2 regions of the Burkholderia diffusa genome follow, and region 2 is predicted to be linked to the other one. Evidence: riboswitches for the same ligand, from Rfam matches in the RefSeq annotation. Region 2 holds a riboswitch; the other holds the start of a gene.
The links. A riboswitch is a leader RNA that binds a small molecule or an ion and turns the genes downstream of it on or off. The one in region 2 is predicted to bind cobalamin.
Positions count from the first base shown of each region.

Region 1 (11,735 bases), on a different replicon from region 2:
GGGTTCGCGACAGGCATCGGCGCCGCGTGTGCCGATGCGATCTACGGGCTGCTCGGCGCGCTGGGTGTCGCGGGCATCGTCACGGCGTTTCCGATGCTGACCGTGGCGCTGAAAATCGTCGGCGGCGCGTTCCTCGTGTGGCTGGCCTGGTCCATCGCGCGACAGGCGCCGGCCGCGCCGGCCGCGGTGCGCGACGTGCCGCGTGCGACCGTGCTGCGCGATTTCCTGACGACCTTCGGCCTCACGCTGTCGAACCCGATGACGATCCTGTCATTCGTCGGCATCTTCGCGGCGCTCGGCCCGTTGTCGGGCACGCATGAAGGTGCGATGGGTTCGACCGTGGCGTTGATGGTTGCGGGCGTGTTCGTCGGATCCGCGACGTGGTGGCTGTGCCTGAGCAGCGCGACCGCCGCGTTGCGCACGAAGATGCCGCTGAGCTTCACGCACGGCCTGTCGCGCGGATCCGCGGTCGTGATCGCGATGTTCGGCGCGATCCAGCTGATCGCCGGCATGCGCGGCATCGTCGGGGCGTGACGCAAACCACGCGTTCGACGCACCGCGCGCACCCGGGTCAGAACGTATAGCTGAGCTTGCCGAACGCGGCGCGACCGAGCGTGTTGTAGCCGTACGCGGTCATGTACTGACGGTCGAACAGGTTCGACAGCGTCGCCGACACCGTCAGGTGCGAATTGATCCTGTACGACGCGCGCAGGTTCACGGTCAGGTACGACGGCAGATACGTCGTGTTGGCCGGGTCGTCGAACGTCGTGCCGCCGTAGTTCAGCGACGCGCCCGTGCTCAGTGCATGCAGGTTGAATTCGTCCCACGTGTGGTCGACGTTGACGCTGACCGTCTGGCGCGGCCGGCGGTTGAGCCAGCTGTCGTTGGTTTCGTCCTGCGGATTCAGGAAACCGATCGCGATGCTCACGGGTGTATGGCGGCCGATCGTGCCCTTGTACGACAGGTCGATGCCGCGGATATGCGAGCGGCCGATGTTCATCGGCGAGCGCGTCGCGGGGTTGTACGCGATCAGGTTGCTGATGCGCGTGTCGTAGATCGCGGCGCTGAACGTGCCGTAAGCCGTGTTCGCGTCGAGCGCGGCCTCGACCGAATCGCTGCGTTCCGGGTTCAGGTCCGGATTGCCGTAGCCCGGGTAGTACAGGTCGTTGAACGAGGGCAGACGGAACGCGTTGCCGTACGACACGCGCGCCGTATAGACCGGCGTGATGGCCCACGACAGCGCGGCGTTACCGGTGTTCACGGCCTTTCCTGCGATGATCTCGTGCCGCCCCGCGACGAACATCGTCACGCTGCCGAGCGTCGCCGACTGATGCAGCGAGAACGCGGAGTCGTTGCGCGTGGGCAAGCCGTCCGGCACGTCGACCGGCAGGAATGCCTGTTCGCGCGTGAAGTCGTACGCGAGCTTCGTCTCGCCCGACAACGGCAGGCCGAACAGCCGGAAGCCATGCTCCTGATGGGTCAGCGACGTCGACGCGCTGATGCGCTGCGAGTTGATCTGGTCGGTCGGGATGGTCGGGTCGCTCGCATACAGGAACTGGCGATCGTTGGCATAACCGAACGACTGGTCGAACTGCGTGTCGGGCGTGATGTCGAGATGGAACGCGACGCCGGTCGTCAACTGATGATCGAGCTCGCGATTCGCAAAGCCGGCGTTGTCGAAGGACAGGTCGGAACGGTGATACAGCGCGAACGTCGAGATCGACCAGTTGTCGCGCGCGTAGCCGAGCCGCGCATCGAGGTCCTGCGCGTGATACGGATTGCGGCCGGCCTCGTGCCCGTATGCGAACGGCCGCGTCGCGTCGATGCCGGCCGTGTTGTAGTCGTGCAGGCCCAGCGTGTAGGTGAGGCCGCCGAGCGCGGCGAGCGGCCCCGTCGACGGCACGGTGCCCGACGTGCGCACCTGCGTGTCGAACGTCTTGTTCGAGCCGCCACCGAACGACGCGGTGGTCTGGTTCGGCTGGCCGGCCGCGCGGCGCGTGAACAATTGCACGACGCCGCCCATCGCATTCGCGCCGAACGACGCGGCGGCCGGCCCGGAGATCACCTCGACGCGTTCGAACGCGTCGGTCGGCAGGTCGGCCCACGGCGCGATGCCCGTCGTCGGCGAGCCGATCCGGATGCCGTCGATGAACACCGCGACCTGGTTGGCGGACGAACCGCGGATGCTGACGGAGGCGGACGAGCCGGGGCCGCCGTTCTGCGAGACGGTCACGCCCGGCAGCGTCGCGAGCGCCTGCGTGATGCTCGGGTCACTCGGCGACAGCCGGTCGAGATCGGCGCGCGTGAGCACCTGCGTCGTCGCATAGCGCTGGTCGAACGATTCGGGCAGGTGCCGCGTGTCGGTCACGCTGATCGTCGGCAGGTCGGCGGCTTCGGCGGGTCGGGGCGGCTGAGCGAGCGCCGAGTCGTCGGCGGCATGGGCGAGCGGGGCGAACAGCGCCGTGGCGGCGGACGTGGCGAGAAGGTGGCGAAGATTCATGAGGCAATGAGCGTGATCGTGTTGCAGGTACGGCGAGCGTAAGCGGGTGGCGGTGCGTACCGCCGGAGTTCGTTTGGGTCTATCACGAGACCGGACGGCGTGGGCGGTCGCCGGGCGAGCCGGACGACGCGATACGGCACACGCGTGCGGACACGGCGCGCCCATGGCTGGCGCGACGGCACGACGCTTCCGGCGAGGAAGCGGAGGGAGGCGGAAAGACTGGACATCTGAAGGGTCCTGAGGTCGGGCCGTCCATGCAACGGGGCGGCCGCCAAAGGCGGCGCCTGGCGCTCCGGGACACCCCGCCCGGCGCGGCTGCTTGGACCTCGGGTCGATGGCAGGTCTCCTGGCTCGCGGGTCGCTATTCGCACCGGCCTTCCCGGTTTCCCAGTGGCGTGGGGTAGTGCGGATTCGCCGCTCACAGTTGCGGGGGCAGCCGCAGATCCGAGGCGTTGCCTCTCCTGCGTTCCCTTTTGATCCCGTCTCCGGGAACCATCAGCGCGCAAGCGTAATGGCGAGCACTCCTGCGCGTCAATTGGCGATGCGCGCAGGGATGCGAAAAAACGTCAGTGCTCGCGGGATTCCTTCCCGATCTTGTCTTGCGAGACCTCGGCACCGCGTTACATCAGACGAAACGGAAAATCGACGAGGAAGGCGGCCAAGCCGGTAGCGATTGCAGAACGGCTCGCCTCGGGGCGTGCTGCGCGTGCTCGAACAGGCGGCGCCCGTTCGATCTCGTTCAAATGGGCGACGCGAAAGCCAAGCTCGTGCTGCATGTTGCGGATATCGCCGGCTGACGCAGAGCGGCCCGCGCACGACATTCTCTTGGGGCTGGCGGTGCGCTCGCTCGACGGCCGCACGCGGTTGCCGGCGCCCGTGATTACCGCATACGCGCATCCGCGCATCGACCCGACAGGACACTGACATGACGACTTCGATTCGCTTCGACGGCGGTACCGCCGTGATTACCGGCGCGGCCAGCGGGATCGGCAGCGGGCTCACGCGCCACGCCGCCGGGCTCGGCATGCGCGTGGTGCTGGCCGATCTCGACCCGGCAAAGCTCGACGCGTTCGCCGCGACGCTCGAAACCGACGTGCTGTGCGTGCCGACGGACGTCAGCCGCCCGGAAGCCGTCGACGCGCTGGCCGACGCCGCATGGCAACGCTTCGGCGGCGTCGACCTGCTGTTCAACAATGCGGGCGTGATGGCGACCGGTTTCAGCTGGGAAATCACGCCGGAGCGGTTCGAGCGCAGTTTCGCGATCAACGTGCACGGCGTGATGAACGGGATCCGCAGCTTCGTGCCACGCATGCTCGAGCGCAACGTGCCGGCGCGCATCGTCAATACCGCGTCGGTCGGCGGGTTCCTGCCGAGCCCGTTGATGTCGCCATACTCGGCGACGAAATTCGCGGTGGTCGCGCTGACCGAATCGCTGTACGGCGAACTGAAGATGCTCGGCGCGCCGGTCGGCGTGTCGCTGCTCGCGCCGGGCCCGGTGCAGACGGGCATTTTCAACGACCCGTTCGGCGCCGCGCACGAGCGGCCGGAGGTGCAGGGTTTCGTCGAGGCGATGCGCGAGATGCTGAACGCGCACGGGCTCACGCCCGACGCATTCGCGGCGCGGGCGTTCGACGGTATTCGCGACGGGCGTTACTGGCTGATTCCGCAACCGCAGACGATCGACGGCGCGCTGCAGCAGCGCACCGCGGACATCCTCGCCGCGCGCGATCCGTCGCTGCCGTCGATGTGATGAGGTGACGCGGGCCGGCCGACCGATGCGGCCGGCTCACGCCGGGTTACATATGCGTGCCGGCGTGCGTGCGGCCGCTGGGGTCGCCGCCGCGATCGGGCGGCGTATTGTTCTGATCGATCTTCGCGAGCACGAAGCCGGCATGCGGAAGCGCGGCGGGCGGCCGATGGGCGGCCTGCGCGACCGGGTCGTGCGGCGACGTGGCGACAAAACCGGATGATGTCGCGCCCGGTTGAGCGAACGCCGTAACGGATGCTGCCGCGAAGGCGGCGGCGACGATCGCGTGCGTGTTCATGGAACCTCCTTCTTCGCGACTGACTGCGGGACAACGCATTCAGTCTAGGGCGCGAAACTTAACGCGACGTGAAGGAACAGCGGCGCGCGGATGAAAGGATGTTCATGCGGCCATCCGCGCGCCGCGACGCATCATGCGGATGCGGCGACCAACGCGCAGAAGTTCTCGAGATCGACGTTGCCGCCGCTGATCACGATGCCGACGCGCTTGCCTTTCAGTTCGTCCTTCATCCGGCGCGCGGCCGCGAGCGACAGGCAGCCGGTCGGCTCGACGACAATCTTCATGCGGGTCGCGAAGAAGCGCATGCAGTCGACCAGTTCCGCATCGGTCGCGGTCAGGATGTCATCGACGTCGCGCCGCAGGATCGGGAACGTCAGGTTGCCGAGGTGCTGGGTCTGCGCGCCGTCGGCGATCGTGCGCGGCGTGTCGATATGGACGATCGACCCGGACCGGAACGATTGCTGTCCGTCGTTGCCGGCTTCCGGTTCGACGCCGTACAGCTTCGCGCGCGGCGACAGCGCGCGCGTCGCGAGCGCCGTGCCCGACAGCAGGCCGCCGCCGCCCAGCGGCGTGAACACGGCGTCGAGCGGCCCGACTTCGTCGAACAGCTCCTTCGCCGCCGTGCCCTGGCCCGCGATCACGTCCGCGTGGTCGTACGGCGGCACCAGCGTGAGCCCGTGCTGCTCCGCGAGCGCGCGGCCGATCTGCTCGCGGTCCTCGGTATAGCGATCGTAGGTCACGACGTTGCCGCCGTAGCCGCGCGTCGCGGCCATCTTCGCGGCCGGCGCGTCCTGCGGCATCACGATCGTCGCCGGGATGCCGAGGATGCGCGCCGACAGCGCGATCGCCTGCGCATGGTTGCCCGACGAGAACGCGACGACGCCGTGACGGCGTTGTGTCGCGTCGAAGCGCGACAGCGCGTTGAACGCGCCGCGGAACTTGAACGCGCCCATGCGCTGCAGGTTTTCGCACTTGAAGAACACCTGCGCGCCGAGCGCTTCGTCGATCGTTCGCGACGTCATCACGGGCGTGCGGTGCGCGCGGCCGTCGAGTCTTGCCGCGGCGGCCGCGACGTCGTCGTAGGTGGGGAGGGTCGGAGTGTTCATGAGTCGCTCGTCGGAAGAGTCGGTCAACAGGTTGGCAGGACGCGCCACGGGCGCGTCTGCCTCACGCATCATTTCGCATCGTTGTATACGGTGGCACGCGACACGCCGAGATGTTGCGACACGATTTCCATCGCGCGGCGCACCTCGAGGAAGCCGTCGGCCTTCAGCATCTGCATCAGCTCGCGTCGCTGGTCGGTCTTCAGTTCGCGCGGTGTGGTCGCGAGGCGCGTCGCGAACGCGTCGATGCGCTGCCGGATCGCGTCCGCGCCGGCCGGGTCGAGCGTTTCGGCGACCGGCGCGCCTTCGGTGCTGCAGAACTGGTTCAGCATCCCCTGGAAACCGCGAAACAGCGTGACGTCCGCGTTCAGGCACAGCGCGGCCACGTAGCGGCCGCTCGAATCCTTGACGCCGATCGACGTGCTTTTCGCGGTGCGGCCGTCGGCGAAGCGGTTCGCGTAGTTCGCGAGCACTTGCGGGAAGTCGTCGTCCTCGATGCGGGCGAGCCCGAGTTCAGTCGCAGGATCGCCGATCGCGCGGCCCGACAGGTTGTTGTGGATCGCGAGGATCGCATGCTTCGGCGTGCGCAGGTCGTGCACGACGACCTCGGTGAACGGCGCGAACATCGCGCCGAGCCCTTCGGCGATGCGCAGCACCTGCTCGATCAGCGACGCCTGCTCCGACTGCGGCGTGGAGCGGGGCGTGGTCATGTGCTGGCCTCGAGCGCGGGCGCGTCGATCGCTTCCGGCCGCGTGATGTCGGCCAGCAGCGGGCGGGCGATCCGCACGTAGTCGGATGCGTCGAGTACGACCGAGCGGTCGAGGCGGCCCGCATTGAACGCGATTTCGTCATTGAGCTCGATCAGTGCGGGGTCCGCGACGAGCGTTACGTTCGCGTCGAACACGAACGGCGGCACGGCGCCCATCACGCAGCGCGTGACCGCGGCGGCAAGTTCGGGCGGCGCGAGCGTCGCCTTGCGGCGGCCGACCGCGTCGGCGACCTTGCGAAAATCGATCTTCAGATGGCCAGGGATGACCGCGAGCGCGGTGACGTCGCCGCCGTCCTTGAACGTGCAGAGCATCGCCTTCGCGCCCTGCTCGGGACGCGTGCCGCGAATCGTCGCGATCACGTCGGATTTGCCCTCGGCCGGGTGCTCCAGCACGCGGAACCGCGCGCCGGAGGTGGTCAGCAGCTCGCACAGCGCGTCGAAAACGGGATAGTCGCTCATGTCGATCCAGGCAGGAGGCCGCGCATCGCCGTACGTGGGTCGGCGCGCTTCGGGTTCGTCATCGATGAATTGTCCAAGTATAGACGTTTTGTCATGCGCATGGCAAAGGACCGGAACCTGGGCCGCCATGTCTGTCCATCCACCAACTGCCGAAAGGCAATTTCATATCACGGAATGTTTGCGAGATTCCCGCCACGTCGCCGTCCCGCGGCTTGAAAACCTGTTTTGCATCGCAAAACGAGCTGCTTATCTCATTGAAAAACAAGCGAAATTTATATCTTATGTCTTATATAAGACTTCGCCGAAAACGGATCGGGCAGCGTTACCATTGAGTCCATGCAGTTCGCTTCGTCACACGGAGCGGGCACGCTGAACCCTTTACTTAAATGCGCTTCGTTCCCAGGAGATTGACATGTCCCAATATCAAGACGACATCAAGGCAGTGGCTGGCTTGAAGGAAAACCACGGCAGCGCGTGGAATGCCATCAATCCCGAATATGCCGCCCGCATGCGTGCCCAGAACAAGTTCAAGACGGGCCTCGACATCGCGAAGTACACCGCGAAGATCATGCGCGCCGACATGGCCGCGTACGATGCGGATCCGTCCAAGTACACGCAGTCGCTGGGCTGCTGGCACGGCTTCATCGGCCAGCAGAAGATGATCTCCATCAAGAAGCACTTCAACAGCACCGAGCGCCGCTACCTGTACCTGTCGGGCTGGATGGTTGCCGCGCTGCGCTCGGAGTTCGGCCCGCTGCCGGACCAGTCGATGCACGAAAAGACGTCGGTCAGCGCGCTGATCCGCGAGCTGTACACGTTCCTGCGCCAGGCCGATGCCCGTGAGCTCGGCGGCCTGTTCCGCGAACTGGACGCCGCGAAGGACGCGGCTGCCAAGGCCGCGATCCAGGAAAAGATCGACAACCACGTCACGCACGTCGTGCCGATCATCGCCGACATCGACGCCGGCTTCGGCAACGCGGAAGCGACGTACCTGCTCGCCAAGCAATTCATCGAAGCAGGCGCGTGCTGCATCCAGATCGAAAACCAGGTGTCCGACGAGAAGCAGTGCGGCCACCAGGACGGCAAGGTCACCGTGCCGCACGAGGACTTCCTCGCGAAGATCCGCGCGATCCGCTACGCGTTCCTGGAACTGGGCGTGGACGACGGCATCATCGTCGCGCGTACCGATTCGCTGGGCGCGGGCCTGACCAAGCAGATCGCCGTGACCAACGCGCCGGGCGACCTGGGCGACCAGTACAACGCGTTCCTCGACTGCGAAGAACTGTCGGCCGACCAGCTGGGCAACGGTGACGTCGTCATCAAGCGCGACGGCAAGCTGCTGCGTCCGAAGCGCCTGCCGAGCAACCTGTTCCAGTTCCGCGCCGGCACGGGCGAAGCACGTTGCGTGCTCGACTGCATCACGTCGCTGCAGAACGGCGCCGACCTGCTGTGGATCGAAACCGAAAAGCCGCACATCGCGCAGATCGGCGGCATGGTCAGCGAAATCCGCAAGGTCATCCCGAACGCGAAGCTGGTGTACAACAACAGCCCGTCGTTCAACTGGACGCTGAACTTCCGTCAGCAGGCGTACGACGCGATGAAGGCAGCGGGCAAGGACGTGTCGGCATACGATCGCGCGCAGTTGATGAGCGTCGAGTACGACGAGACGGAACTGGCCAAGCTTGCCGACGAGAAGATCCGTACGTTCCAGGCCGATGCGTCGCGTGAAGCAGGCATTTTCCACCACCTGATCACGCTGCCGACGTACCACACGGCCGCACTGTCGACCGACAACCTCGCGAAGGAATACTTCGGCGAACAGGGCATGCTCGGTTACGTGGCCGGCGTGCAGCGCAAGGAAATCCGTCAGGGCATCGCGTGCGTCAAGCACCAGAACATGTCCGGCTCGGATATCGGCGACGACCACAAGGAATACTTCAGCGGCGAAGCCGCGCTGAAGGCAGCGGGCAAGGACAACACGATGAACCAGTTCTCGTAATCGTCATACCCGCGGCACGACGCCAACCCGTTCACGACGGGTTGGCGTTTTTTTTACCCGCGCATTGCCTTCACGACGTACTGGCTCGTCGGCACCACGTCGATCTTGTCGAAATCGATGAAGCGTGCACAGCTGTCCATCATCTCCGCGACGTTGCGCTGGAATTTCTCCTCGTCGCCGACCGCATCGAAGAACGCATACGGATCGGTCATCGCGGCGGCCGGGAAGCATTCCTCGACGATCGCGTCGTAGCCGGGTGCCGCATGCGTGAGCGCGCGCACGACCACGTTCTGCACGTACAGGAAGTTGTCCTGCGTATCGATCGCGACGCGCGTGTGATGGCCGTGCCATACGTCGAGCCACGCTTCGTGCGTGAGGCGCGGCGGGCGCTTCAGGAACGCGAGCTGAGAGAAGCCGGTCGTGCGCTCGCCGGGCCGCGCGGGAAAGCGCGTGTTCGGAATCGGCTGCGACTCGGCGACGAGATACGCGGCCATGTGCGGGACGACCGCGCGCACCGCGTCGTCGAACGGCTGGCGGAACATCGGGTTCGCGCTGTCGATCCACATCGCGACGATCCCGTCGATGCCCGGATGCGTGTTGGTCTGTTTCAGGCCGGCGGCCGGCGCGACGTCGGCGTCGGCAACGTTGACCTGCACGCCGTGCGCGCCCAGCGACAGCAGCTTGTCGGCGAGCTGCGCGCGCACGCTGCGGCTCCATTGCTCGGGCGAGGCCTGCGCATCGCGCCACAACACGTAAATGACTTTCTCCATTGCTCCGGCTCCAAAGGGAATGACGAGGTCGGCGGCGCTGCCGCCGGGTTTCAGGAAGCGTTGACGGCCGAGTCGGTCGAACCGGACGCGTCGTGCGCAACCGGCGCGAAGCGGTTGGCGGTCAACGTGAACGACGACGGAATCGGCGACGTGACGGTTTCGAACAGGCGCTCGTGACGCGTCGCGTGAATACGCCACACGCCGTCGCGCTTCACGTACTGGTCGTCGTAGAACGCGGTGCCGTGCAGCAGGTAGTTATCCTCCAGATTGATCGCATGATCCTCGAGAAACCACACGCCGCACGCATGATCGGCGGACACCAGCGTGAGCTCGGGGTGGTGGCCGTGATGCATCGTCAGGAAGGTCGGCTTGCCGATCAGTTCCCGCAGGCTCGATACGAATGCGTCGCGGCCGTCGTATGCATAGCGGCCGCCGTACAGGCGCGCCTCGCAGTTCTCGGTCAGGCATTGCGCGAGCAACGACCAGTTGTGCGTGTCGACCGCGCGGAAATACCGGTATTTCAGCTGGCGGATCTGCTCGTACTCGTGGAGCGTGCGGGTCGTCTCGTCCATCGCCGTGTCTCGTGGTGGTGTCATCCGATGGTAGAAATGAAGCCACCCGTGTCACATCGTCTGTTCGGACGAACGCCGCGGGCCGCGATGAAGTCCGCGCGATACGCGGCATCGAGGTTCATCCAAACAGGTGATGGCCGGCCTCCCGTGTGCCTGTAACGTGGCGTCGACGCGGTTTCGATCCGCGCACACGAGACCAAGGAGACGGCATGACCCCGATCGAACGAATGGAAGCGCGCGTGCGCAGGCTCGAGGACGCCGACGCGATCCGCCGCCTGAAGGCGCGCTACTTCACGTGCTGCGACCGGAAGGATCCGCAAGGGATGCGCGATTGCTTCGCGCCCGGCACGGTGCAAATCGACTACGGCCGAATCGGCACGTTCGACCACCGCGATGCGCTCGTAGACGTGTTCGAGCGGCTCGGCTGCCACCCGCACATCGTCGAAATGCACCACGGCGTGAATCCCGACATCACCGTGCTCGACGACACGCATGCGCGCGGCACGTGGGGTCTGCATTACCAGATGCTCGACACCAACGCGCGCACGCTCACGCAGCTCGGCGCGACCTACGACGACGAATACCGGAAGGTCGACGGCGAATGGAAGATCGCGGCCACGCGCTGCGTCGCCACGTCGACGCTGTCCGTCCGCTACGACGGCGATGCGCCGGGCGTGCTGTTCGCCGGCGCGCAGCCGCCTGTCGCGTGACGACACGTCGTAACCCACGCAGGTTGAAAACGTTCCCCAGGAGACATCGAACATGGCACAGAACAACGCGGCGCCGGTCGCCGTCGTGACGGGTGCGTCGCGCGGCGCGGGCAAGGGCATCGCGCGCGCGCTCGGCGCGGCCGGCATGACCGTCTACGTGACGGGCCGCTCACAGAACGAAGGCGACGCGCCGCTGCCCGGCACGATCCACGAAACCGCGCGCGAGATCGACGCGCTCGGCGGACGCGGGATCGCCGTCGCGTGCGACCACGCGGACGACGCACAGGTGAAGGCGTTGTTCGAACGCGTCGAGCGCGACAGCGGGCGGCTCGACATCCTCGTCAACAACGCGACCTACTTGCACGACCAGCTGATCCTGCCGGGCCCGTTCTGGGAGAAGTCGCTGGACCTCGTGAACATCCTCGACGTCGGGCTGCGCTCGGCGTACGTCGCGAGCTGGCACGCCGCGCCGCTGATGGCAAGGCGCCGCAGCGGGCTGATCGCGTTTACGTCGTCGTTCGGCGCGAGCTGCTACATGCACGGCGCCGCGTACGGCGCGCAGAAGTCCGGCGTCGACAAGTTCGCGAAGGACATGGCCGTCGACCTGAAGCCGTTCGACGTCGCGGCCGTGTCGATCTGGATGGGTCCGCTGCACACCGAACGCACGACGCGCGTGTGGGACGAGCATCCGGATCTCTACAAGGACTTCGCGCTCGTCGCCGAAAGCCCGGAATTCACCGGCCGCGTGATTCATGCGATCCACGCCGATCCGCAACGCATGACGCTGTCGGGGCAGGTGCTGGTCGGT
Region 1 covers NZ_CP013363.1:1,286,236-1,297,970, reverse strand. Annotated here, with positions in the region: gene WI26_RS21080 (LysE family translocator) at 1-534, shown strand, start outside; gene WI26_RS21075 (TonB-dependent receptor domain-containing protein) at 572-2,500, opposite strand; cobalamin riboswitch at 2,819-3,012, opposite strand; gene WI26_RS32335 (hypothetical protein) at 3,121-3,276, opposite strand; gene WI26_RS21065 (SDR family NAD(P)-dependent oxidoreductase) at 3,426-4,250, shown strand; gene WI26_RS21060 (hypothetical protein) at 4,297-4,545, opposite strand; gene WI26_RS21055 (threo-3-hydroxy-L-aspartate ammonia-lyase) at 4,677-5,651, opposite strand; gene WI26_RS21050 (helix-turn-helix transcriptional regulator) at 5,720-6,358, opposite strand; gene WI26_RS21045 (YbaK/prolyl-tRNA synthetase associated domain-containing protein) at 6,355-6,876, opposite strand; gene WI26_RS21040 (isocitrate lyase) at 7,289-8,875, shown strand; gene WI26_RS21035 (EthD domain-containing protein) at 8,929-9,645, opposite strand; gene WI26_RS21030 (nuclear transport factor 2 family protein) at 9,696-10,217, opposite strand; gene WI26_RS21025 (nuclear transport factor 2 family protein) at 10,427-10,927, shown strand; gene WI26_RS21020 (SDR family NAD(P)-dependent oxidoreductase) at 10,980-11,735, shown strand, end outside.
Region 1: another riboswitch for cobalamin. It lies ahead of WI26_RS21075 (TonB-dependent receptor domain-containing protein); the one in region 2 lies ahead of WI26_RS07905 (HoxN/HupN/NixA family nickel/cobalt transporter).

Region 2 (11,735 bases):
TACCCGGTGCTCGTCAACGACGCGGCGATGACCGCGTTCGCACGCGATGTCGCGCGCGAGTGGGCCGGCGAAGCGAACCTCATCGACGGGATGGTGCCGCTCACCGGCAGCGAAGATTTCGCGTTCCTGCTCGAGCAGCGGCCGGGTTGCTACCTGATCATCGGCAACGGCGACGGGGAAGGCGGCTGCATGGTGCACAACCCGGGCTACGACTTCAACGACGCCGCATTGCCGACCGGCGCGTCTTACTGGGTCAAGCTGGCCGAAACGTTCCTGGTGTGACGTCGCGGTGCATCAGCGCGGTCGCCGCCCGGTACGCGCCAACAGGCCCGTGAAACCGGGCGCGCAGCATGCACGCGAATTTGACGCTCCTTGACATCGGCGGGACGACCCGCGTGCTACGCTGCGCGCGACGCCGAATCGGCTCGATGAATACGGGTGTGGACGACATGCGAAAACAGTTTCTGACCGTGCTGACGGCCTGCGTAGTCGGCGTTCTGGCGGCCGGGTGCGACGACCAGAAAGTGGCCGACGCGGTGAATGCGATCAAGCCCGATCCGATGGCGTTCGGCAATCTGCAGCCGGGCGTCTCGACGACCGAGGACGTGCTGCGTCAGGCTGGCAAGCCCGAGATGGTCAGGCAGGGCGAGGACGGCTCGCGGCGGTTCGAATATCCGCGCGGCCCGTACGGCACGAGCACGTACATGCTCGATTTCGGGCCGGACGGCCGGCTCGTGTCGATCACGCAGGCACTGACGGCGGCGAACATCGCGAAGGTCGTGCCGGGGATGTCGAAGGACGACGTGCGGCAACTGCTCGGCAAGCCGACCGAGGTCGCGCAATACGCGTTGAGTCATGAAGAAGTGTGGAGCTGGCACTGGGCCGAGGGCGGCGTATCGGGCGACGCGATGTTCAACGCGCATTTCTCGCCCGACGGCACCGTGAGCCGGACTTCACGCTCGGAAGCGCCGGGTCGCGAAAAGCCCTGACATCGCGGCATCCGACGATTCTTCGTCAGAATGCCGTGCCGCCGAACAGCGCGGCCGCCATCTCCGGATTCGACGGCCAGTACATGTGCATGTACGTCGCGACGATCGGGCCCGCGCGATAAACGGCTTCGCCGCTGCCGGGCGCGCCGTCGGGCCGCGCAGCGGTCGCCACCGGCGCCAGCGGCGTATCGAGCCGCGAATAGTGAAACGTATGACCGCGCATCGGCCCGGTGCGCGTGTCCAGTTGCTGCATCCCGAGCGCCGCGAACCGGCGCTGCATCGTCGCATGGCCCGACAGCAGCGCGAGCATCGGCGTCGTCGCGCCGTCCACATCGGTCAGCGATTCGCACAGATACACCATCCCGCCGCATTCCGCGACGATCGGCCGGCCGGCTGCCGCGTGCGCGCGAATCGTGCGCGCGGTCACGGCATTCGCCGCGAGCGTCGCCGCATGCAGCTCCGGGTAGCCGCCCGGCAGGAACAGCGCATCGCAATCGGCGGGCACGGGTTCGTCGGCGAGCGGCGAAAAGAACCGAAGCTGCGCACCGAGCGCATCGAGCATCGCCAGATTCGCCGGGTAGATGAACGAGAACGCCGCATCGCGCGCGATCGCGATCCGCTTGCCGGCGAGCCCACGCGGCAGCGGGGCGCGGACGTCCGGTGCCGCGAACGAAACGGCGGGCGGCAGTTCGGCGAGCGCCGTCTGCGCGAGCACGTCGGCCGCACGCTCGAGCCGCGCGTCGAGGTCGTCGATGTCGGCCGGCTGGTGCAGGCCGAGATGGCGCTCCGGCAGCGCGATGCCCGCATCGGCCGGCACGTGCCCGAGCCAGCGCAAGTCGTCGGGCAACGCCTGACGCAGCAGTTCCGCGTGCCGCGGCGAGCCGACGCGGTTCGCCAGCACGCCGTGAAACGGCACCTCCGGACGGAACCGCGCGAGGCCGAACGCGATCGCCGCGAACGTCTGCGCCATCGACTTCGCCGCAATCACCGCGACGACCGGCACGCCGAACGCGACCGCGAGATCGGCGCTGCTCGGCGTGCCGTCGAACAATCCCATCACGCCTTCGATCAGGATCAGGTCCGCGTCGCGCGCGGCATCGGCGAGCAGCTCACGGCAGCCGGCTTCGCCGACCATGCCGAGATCGAGCGCATGCACGGGGGCGCCGCTCGCGTGTTCGAGCAACATCGGATCGAGAAAATCGGGCCCGGTCTTGAACACGCGCACGCGCCGGCCGAGCCGCCGGTGCAGCCGTGCGAGGCCGGCCGTCACCGACGTCTTGCCCTGGCCGGACGCAGGCGCGCTGACGAACAGCGCGGGGCAGGCCGGCATCGCTCAGAACTCCACGCCGGGCTGCGCCTTCACGCCTTGCTCCTTGTACGGATGCTTGACGAGCCGCATTTCGGTGACGAGATCGGCCGCATCGATCAGTGCATCGGGCGCATGCCGGCCGGTGACGACGACGTGCACCGAATCCGGCCGCCCGACGAGCGTCGCGAGCACTTCGTCGAGCGGCAGATATTCATACTTCAGCACGGTATTGAGCTCGTCGAGGATCACCATCCGGTACTCGCCGCTCTCGATCATCCGGCGCGCCTCGTCCCAGCCCTTGCGCGCGGTCGCGATGTCGGCGTCGCGGTTCTGCGTGTTCCACGTGTAGCCGTCGCCCATCGTCACGAAGTCGCATTGCGCGACCGCGCCGAGGAAGTCGCGCTCGGACGTGTGCAGCGCACCCTTGATGAACTGCACGACGCCGAGCCGCATGCCGTGGCCGAGCACGCGCACGGCCATGCCGAACGCGGCCGTGCTCTTGCCCTTGCCGTTGCCGGTGTTGACGATCAGCAGACCCTTTTCCTGCGTGGCGGCAGCCTGCTTCTTTTCATGGCCGGCGCGGCGGCGTTCGGCCATCCGCTGGTGGGATTCAGCATCGGTCTTCATCGGGAATCGTCCTGTCGAAAGCGAAACAATGGGTTCAGAGCGGGCCGGCGAGCGCGACCGTCACGCCGCCCAGGATGGATTTGGGGCCGAGCAACCGGCCCTGCGGCGCCGCGAGCCGCGCGCACGGCTCGGCCACGCCTGCGACGCCGAAACGCGCGAGCGCGGCAGCCGAAGGGCCGCTCAATGCCGCTTCGGGACACTGCGCGAGCCGCGCCGCGTCGAACGCGACGAGCGGCCAGCCGCGGCGTGCGCATAGCGTACGCAGCGGCCGGGCGCGCGCCTTGTCGGCGAGCGTCGCAACGACGGCCGGTTCGACGCCAGGATAATGCGCCAGCGCCGCGCGGATCGCGGCATCGAGTTGCGCGGCCGTCACGTCCGCGCGAAAACCGACGCCGAGCGCGACGCGCATCATGCGCGGCCGCCGAGCGCCGCGCGCACGGCCGGATCGTCGGCGAGCGCCGCGACGCGGCCGATCACGATGATCGCGGGCGAACCGATATGGGTCGCGCCCACGCGTTCGACGACGGTGTCGAGCGTCGCGAGCACGTGCCGCTGCCCGTCACGCGTCGCGTTCTCGATCGCCGCGCACGGCATGTCGCCCGGCACGCCGCCGTCGCGCAGCGCGGCGACGATCGCGTCGAGCCGGCGTATGCCCATGTAGATCACGATCGTCATCCGCGTCGCGGCGAGCGCGCGCCAGTCGGGTTCGTCGGCGCCCGCGCCGTGACCCGTGACGAAGATCACGCCCTGCGCGTCGCCGCGATGCGTGACCGGAATGCCGAGCGCGGCCGGGGCCGCGATGCCGGCCGTGATGCCGTTTACGACCTCGACCGGGAAACCCGCCGCGCCGAGTGCGAGCAGCTCCTCGCCGCCGCGGCCGAACACGAACGGATCGCCGCCCTTGAGCCGTGCGACGCTGCGGCCCGCGTGCAGGTGCGCGAGCATCGCGGCGACGATCGCTTCCTGCGGCGTCGATGCATGGCCGCCGCGCTTGCCGACATGCTCGATGCGCGCGTCGGCGCGCGCATGGCGCAATACGTCGGGGTTCACGAGGTCGTCGACGAGCAGCACGTCGGCCGCGGCGATCGCGCGCACGGCCTTCAGCGTCAGCAGTTCGGCGTCGCCGGGGCCGGCGCCGACCAGCCACGCGCGGCTCATCGGACGCGGCACGGCGTGCACCGTGTCGTGGCAGTGGAAAGGAGAGGGCGAGCGGCGCATCGGCGGCCGGCGGACAGGCAAGGCATGATGGATCGGGCGAAGCCCGCGCGAGCGCGGGCGGCAAGCGCACCTCATCCGTCCCCCGCGGATCGGGCGTTTCGGCGAGCGGCGGGCTCGCCCCTTGCGTCGGCCGGTATCCGGGCTGGCCGCTTGCCAGGCCGCAGCCTTCCCGCCCGCTGAAGGGCAGTGGCATCGCGGGCGGCCTGGGCGCGTGCGGGGGGAACCGCGCGCGCGGGCGGCGTACCGTTGCGGGGACAGCACAGGCCAGGCGGACTTCTGCCTCCTGTTTCCCGTTTAACTGCGTGCGCGTAATGCGCATGCGAGCACCGAACGCGGCGCATACGATAGCACAGCGCCCGGCCCGCGCGAACCCGCCACGCGGGCGTCGCAAGCACGCCAGGCACGATGCCGCGGCCGTGCCGCAGGCGCCGTGGCGGCCCGTTTTGCCTTGACGCTCCCCGCACCGCCGCCTACACTCGCACGCGTTTTGGTGCTCGCGCGCGCTGTTCCGGCGCGTGCAGTTAAACGGGAAACAGGGAGCCTGCCTGCACCGCAGTCGAGCCAACCTGTGCTGCCCCCGCAACGGTAAGCGAACGCATCGCCCAGTGCGATGCAGCGCCGCTTCGCCGCATGCCTGCCGCATGCGGACGACCGCCACTGGATGCCGCGCATCCGGGAAGGCGAAGCGGCGTGTTCGTCAGCCCGGATACCGGCCAGAACGTGGGGTTCAGCGCCGCGGGGAGGCGGCGCATCGTCCACGGCCGCAGCACGCCCGACGCCCGAACGTTGCCCGCTTCCTCCGCCGACCCGCCAGCCGCAGCACGTGCGCGCGGCCCGGGGCGAGGAACGGCCAGCGGCGCAGGCGGGGCCGACGACGGCCGTGTTGGCATTCATCATGTCGACCGTTCGCAAAGGAGCATCATGCTCGACTCGTTCTTCCGCCTGTTCAACGACAGCTCATCCGGGCTGCGCGGCAAAATCGTCGCGATCTATTCATTGCTCGTCGCATTCAACGTCGGTGCGTGGATCTGGGCCTTCGTCGCGTTTCGCCACCAGCCCGTGCTGCTGGGCACCGCGCTGCTCGCCTACGTGTTCGGCCTGCGCCACGCGGTCGACGCCGACCACATCGCCGCGATCGACAACGTCACGCGCAAGCTGATGCAGGAGGGGCGCAGCCCGCTCGGCGCAGGCCTGTTCTTCTCGCTCGGCCATTCGACGGTGGTGATCGTGATGTCGGTCGCGGTCGCGCTGACCGCGGCGTCGCTCGCGCGCTTCGAGAGCATGAAGACCTGGGGCGGCGTGATCAGCACGAGCGTGTCGGCATTCTTCCTGCTGGTGCTCGCGGCCGCCAACCTGCTTATCCTGATTTCCGTCTACCGGACGTTTCGCGCGGCCCGCCGTGGCGAGACGATCGTCGACGCCGACCTCGACATGCTGATGAACCAGCGCGGCGTGCTGGCCCGCCTGTTCCGGCCGTTGTTCCGCCTCGTGTCGCGCAGCTGGCACCTGTATCCGGTCGGCTTTCTGTTCGGCTTCGGCTTCGATACCGCGACCGAAATCGCGTTGTTCGGCATCTCGGCCACACAGGTGCAGGGCGGCCTGTCGTTCTGGTCGGTGATGGCGCTGCCCGTGCTGTTCACCGCGGGCATGACGCTCGTCGACACGACCGACGGCATCCTGATGATGGGCGCGTACCGCTGGGCGTACGTGCGGCCGATCCGCAAGATCTACTACAACATGACGATCACGTTCGTGTCGGTGCTGGTGGCCGCGCTGATCGGCGGCATCGAGGTGCTCGCGCTGCTCGCGGACAAACTGGCGCTGCAGGGCCCCGTGTGGGATTTCTCGACGATGGTCGCATCGCATTTCGGGATGCTCGGCTACGTCGTGATCGGCCTGTTCCTCGCGTGCTGGATCGTGTCGGCCGCGATCTACCGCCTCAAACGCTACGACGAAATCGACGTGACGCTCTCGGCCTGACTCCCTTTTCGACACAGGATCCACCATGACCTTACGCAAGCTTCCCGTCACGATCGTCACGGGCTTTCTCGGCAGCGGCAAGACCACGCTGATGCGCCACATCCTGCAGCACGCCGCAGGCCGCCGCATCGCGGTGATCGTCAACGAATTCGGCGAGCTCGGCATCGACGGCGAAATCCTCAAGGGCTGCGGCATCGGCTGCGAGGACGCGGACGGCGCGCAGGGCGAGGCATCGGGCCAGCTGTACGAACTCGCGAACGGCTGCCTGTGCTGCACCGTGCAGGAGGAGTTCTACCCGGTGATGGAAGCGCTCGTCGAGCGCCGTGCCGACATCGACCACGTGCTGATCGAGACGTCGGGCCTCGCGCTGCCGAAGCCGCTCGTGCAGGCCTTCAACTGGCCGACGATTCGCAACAGCTTCACGGTCGACGCGGTCGTGACCGTTGTCGACGGTCCGGCCGCCGCGAGCGGACAGTTCGCCGAGAACCCGCAGGCCGTCGACGCGCAGCGCCGCGCCGATCCGAATCTCGACCACGAATCGCCGCTGCACGAACTGTTCGCCGACCAGCTTTCGTCCGCCGATCTCGTGATCGTGAACAAGGCCGACCTCGTCGCCGACGCGCAGTTTGCCGAGGTCGAAGCCGCGATCCGCGAGGAAATCCCGCCGCAGGTGAAGATCGTGCGCGCGACCCGCGGCGAACTGGACGTCGCGATGCTGCTTGGGCTCGAATCGGCGTCGGAGGAAACGATCCACCTGCGGCACGATCATCACGGCTCGGCCGACGACGGCGATCACGACCACCATCACGACGATTTCGACTCGGTGGTGGTGTCGGGCGATGCGGGCACGCGCGAGGCGACGATCGCCGCGCTGCAGCGTATCGTCGAGACGCACACGATCTACCGCGCGAAAGGCTTCGCCGCGCTGCCCGATGCGCCGATGCGGCTCGTGATCCAGGGTGTCGGCCGGCGCTTCGACAGCTACTTCGATCGTCGCTGGCAGGATGGCGAAACGCGTGAGAGCCGCTTCGTGCTGATCGGCGAGGACCTCGACGCGGCCGCGCTGCAGCGCGCGTTCGACGCCGCGTGCGCGGCCGACCTGCAACAGGCGTAACGCGCGATGCATCTGCTGCGCACCACGCCGGGCGGCTTCGTCGACGACACGCAGGGCGTCGTCCGGATCGACCAGCAGCCGGCCGACATCGTGATCCTGAGCTCGGCCGACACGACGCTGTCGCTGCTGGCCAGCGTCGTGCCGAAACTGCCTGCCGGCTTTCCGAGCGTGCGGCTTGCGAACGTCACGTTCCTGCGGCAACCGGCGTCGGTCGATTTCTACGTCGACGACGTGCTGCGTCACGCGAAGGCGGTCGTGATCGACCATCTGGGCGGCGAAGCGTACTGGCCGTACGGGATCGAGCAGGCCGTGTCGCTCGCGTCGAAACGCAAGCAGCGGCTCGCGATGTTCTCGGGCGACCTGCAGGAAGACCCGAACCTCGTCGCGAAAAGCACGGTCGCGCCGGATCTGTGCCGGCTGTGGTGGCGCTATCTGCGCGAAGGCGGGATGCACAACGCCGAAGCGTTGCTGCGCAGCATCGCATTCCATACGCTCGGTTTCGGCGACGAACCCGAGCCGCCGCGCCCACTGCCGGCCGCCGCGCTGTATCACCCGGCGCGCGACCCGGCGAGCGTCGACGATTGGCGCTCGCGCTGGACGCCCGGCGCGCCCGTCGTCGCGATCCTGTTCTATCGCGCGCACTGGCAGGCCGCGAACACCGCCGTGTTCGACGCGCTGGCCGATGCGCTCGTGCGCGAGGGGCTCAATCCGCTGCCGATCGCGGTCACGTCGTTGAAAGATGCGGTGAGCCGCGAGGTCATCACGCAGCTGTGCGACACGCACGGCGTCGCGCTCGTGCTGAACACCACAGCCTTCGCGGCCGGCGCGATCGACAGCCCGCAGCCCGACGTGCTCGCCGGCGATGCACCGGTGCTGCAGGTGATCCTGTCCGGCGGCAACCGCGACGCGTGGGTGGCTGACAACCAGGGGCTGCATGCGCGCGACATCGCGATGCACATCGCGTTGCCCGAGGTCGACGGGCGCATCGTCACGCGTGCGGTCAGTTTCAAGGGGCTGGCGTATCGTTGTCCGCACACCGAAGTCGACGTCGTGCGCTACCAGCCGGATGCCGAACGGATCGCGTTCGTCGCGGCGCTCGCGCGCGGCTGGTGCCGGCTGCGCACGCTCGACAACGCCGACAAGCGCATCGCGCTGATCCTCGCGAACTATCCGCAAAGCGAAGGGCGGATCGGCAACGGCGTCGGGCTCGACACGCCGGCGTCCGCGCTGCGCGTACTGGCGGCGCTGCGCGATGCCGGCTACGCCGTGGCCGACCTGCCGGCCGATGGCGACGCGCTGATCGCGCGGCTCACCGAGGGCGTGACCAACGATCCGGCCGTGCACGCGTTGCGCCCCGCGTTCCAGAGCTTCGCGCTGGCCGATTACGTCGCACGTTTCGCGCGGCTGCCGGCCGCCGTGCGCGACGCGCTGAACGCGCGCTGGGGCCCGCCCGAAGCGGACCCGACGCTGCGGCAGGGGCGCTTCACGATCGCCGGCTGGCGCGCGGGCAACGTCTTCGTCGGCATCCAGCCGTCGCGCTCGCGCGGCGAGAACGACTATGCAAGCTATCACGATGCCGATCTCGTGCCGCCGCACGCGTATCTCGCGTTCTATTTCTGGCTGCGCGATGCGTTCGGCATCGACGCGGTCATTCACCTCGGCAAGCACGGCAACCTCGAATGGCTGCCGGGCAAGAGCGTCGCGCTGTCGGACGCGTGCTGGCCCGACCTGACGCTCGGGCCGCTGCCGCACCTGTATCCGTTCATCGTCAACGATCCGGGCGAGGGCAGCCAGGCGAAGCGCCGTGCGCAGGCGGTGATCGTCGATCACCTGATGCCGCCGCTCACGCGTGCGGAAAACTACGGCCCGCTGCAGGATCTCGAACGGCAGGTCGACGAATACTACGAAGCGCTGATGGTCGATGCGCGGCGCGCGAAGCTGCTGCGCAAGACGATCCTCGCGACGATCGCCGAACACCGTCTGCATGACGAACTGAGCGTGTCGCCGCCGCGCGATGCGGGCGACGAGGATGCGCTGCTGACGCGCGTCGATGCGTGGCTGTGCGAATTGAAGGAAGCGCAAATTCGCGACGGGCTGCATGTATTCGGCGTGTCGCCCACCGACCGTCAACGGCGCGATACGCTGCTCGCGCTCGCACGTTTTCCGGTCGGCGACGGCAAGGGCGAACGCGCGGGGCTGATCGGCGCGCTCGCGCGCGATCTCGCGCTCGGCAACGATTTCGATCCGCTCGCGGCCGACTGGGCCGCGCCGTGGACGGGCCCGCGGCCGGCCGTTCTGCAAGCGCTCGACCCATCGCCGTGGCGCCATGCCGGCGACACGCGCGAGCGGCTCGAACGGCTCGCGCAGCATTGGCTCGACGGGCTGTGCGCGGCTGTCTCCGGCGAAACCGACGCCGATGCGGACCCGGCGCCGCCGGGCGACTGGCCCGGCACGCTCGCCGTGCTCGAACGCGTGCGCTCGACGCTGCTGCCGTCACTCGACGCGTGCGGCGGCGAGGAACTGCGCCAGTTGCTGCGCGGGCTCGATGGCCGTTTCGTGCCGCCGGGGCCGAGCGGTTCGCCGTCGCGCGGCCGGCCCGACGTTCTGCCGACGGGCCGCAACTTCTATTCGGTCGATACGCGCGCGGTGCCGACGCAGGCCGCGTGGTCGCTCGGGCTGAAATCCGCGCAGCAGCTGATCGAACGCCATCTGCAGGATCACGGCGACTATCCGCGCGCGATCGGGCTGTCGGTCTGGGGGACGGCCACGATGCGCACTGGCGGCGACGATATCGCGCAGGCATTCGCGCTGCTCGGCGTGCGGCCGAAATGGGCGCACGGCAGCCATCGCGTGACCGACTTCGAGGTCCTGCCGATCGAGATCTTCGACCGGCCGCGCATCGACGTGACGCTGCGCGTGTCGGGCTTCTTCCGCGACGCCTTCCCGAACCTGATGCACCTGTTCGACGCGGCCGTGCAGGCCGTTGCCGCGCTCGACGAGCCGGAGGCGCTGAACCCGATCCGCGCACGCGTCGAGCGCGAACGCGCGAAATGGATCGAGCAGGGCGTGGCGCCGGACGAAGCGCGGCGTCGTGCCGGCTGGCGCGTGTTCGGCGCGCGGCCGGGCAGCTACGGCGCGGGCCTGCAGGACCTGATCGACCAGCGCCGCTGGCAGACCGACGCCGATCTCGCCGATGCGTACCGCCAGTGGGGCGGCCACGCGTACGCGCAGAACAGCGCCGGCGACGCCGCGTCCGACGTGTTCGGCGAACGGCTCGCGACGATCGACGTCGTCGTGCAGAACCAGGACAGCCGCGAACACGACATCCTCGATTCGAACGACTACTACCAGTTCCAGGGCGGGATGACGGCAGCCGTGCGTCACCTGTCCGGGCAACAGCCGAGCATCTATCACGGCGACCATGCGAACCCGGTCGCGCCGAAGATGCGCACGCTGCGCGAGGAAATCGCGCGCGTGATCCGCTCGCGCGTCGTCAACCCGAAATGGCTCGACGGCGTGAAGCGCCACGGCTACAAGGGCGCGGCGGAGATGGCCGCGACCGTCGACTATCTGTACGGCTACGACGCGACCGCGCGCGTGCTGTCGGACCACCAGTACGCGCTCGTTGCCGACGCGTACCTGTTCGACGACGACACGCGCGCGTTCCTCGAACGACATAACCCGAAGGCGCTGCACGGCATCTGCGAACGCTTCGTCGAAGCGATGCAGCGCGGGTTGTGGCAGCAGCCGGGCGAATATCGCGAGCGGATCGAAGCGGTCTGGCTCGACAGCGAGCAATTTCAGGAAGGAGGACGGCGATGACCGATCCCACGACGCATCGCGCGCGCGCGGTGTTCCCGTTCGCGGCGCTGGTCGCGCAGCAGCCGCTGCAGCAGGCGCTGCTGCTCGCGGCGATCGACCCGTCGCTCGGCGGCGTGCTCGTCAGCGGGCCGCGCGGTACAGCGAAATCGACCGCCGCACGCGCGCTCGCCGAACTGCTGCCCGAAGGCGCATTCGTCACGCTGCCGTTGTCGGCGAGCGACGAACAGGTCACGGGCACGCTCGATCTCGCCCATGCGCTCGCCGAAAACGGCGTGCGCTTCCGGCCGGGCCTGCTCGCGCGCGCGCATCGCGGCGTGCTGTACGTCGACGAGGTGAACCTGCTCGCCGACGGGCTCGTCGATACGCTGCTCGACGTTGCGGCGAGCGGCGTGAACGTGGTCGAGCGCGATGGCGTGTCGCACGCGCACGACGCGCGTTTCGTGCTGGTCGGCACGATGAATCCCGAGGAAGGCGAACTGCGTCCGCAGTTGCTCGACCGCTTCGGGCTGATGGTCGAACTCGAGAACTGTTTCGACGCCTCGCAGCGAGAGCAGATCGTGAAGGCGCGCCTCGCATTCGATCTCGATCCGGACGCGTTTCGCGCACGTCATGCGAGCGCACAACGCGAGCTCGGCAACAGGATCCACGCTGCGCGGGCACGGTTGTCGGTGCTGGA
Region 2 covers NZ_CP013362.1:1,714,124-1,725,858, forward strand. Annotated here, with positions in the region: gene WI26_RS07875 (M20 aminoacylase family protein) at 1-282, shown strand, start outside; gene bamE (outer membrane protein assembly factor BamE domain-containing protein) at 450-989, shown strand; gene WI26_RS07885 (cobyrinate a,c-diamide synthase) at 1,015-2,319, opposite strand; gene cobO (cob(I)yrinic acid a,c-diamide adenosyltransferase) at 2,323-2,925, opposite strand; gene WI26_RS07895 (cobalamin biosynthesis protein) at 2,960-3,337, opposite strand; gene cobA (uroporphyrinogen-III C-methyltransferase) at 3,334-4,143, opposite strand; cobalamin riboswitch at 4,254-4,489, opposite strand; cobalamin riboswitch at 4,615-4,876, shown strand; gene WI26_RS07905 (HoxN/HupN/NixA family nickel/cobalt transporter) at 5,065-6,123, shown strand; gene cobW (cobalamin biosynthesis protein CobW) at 6,149-7,237, shown strand; gene cobN (cobaltochelatase subunit CobN) at 7,244-11,059, shown strand; gene WI26_RS07920 (ATP-binding protein) at 11,056-11,735, shown strand, end outside.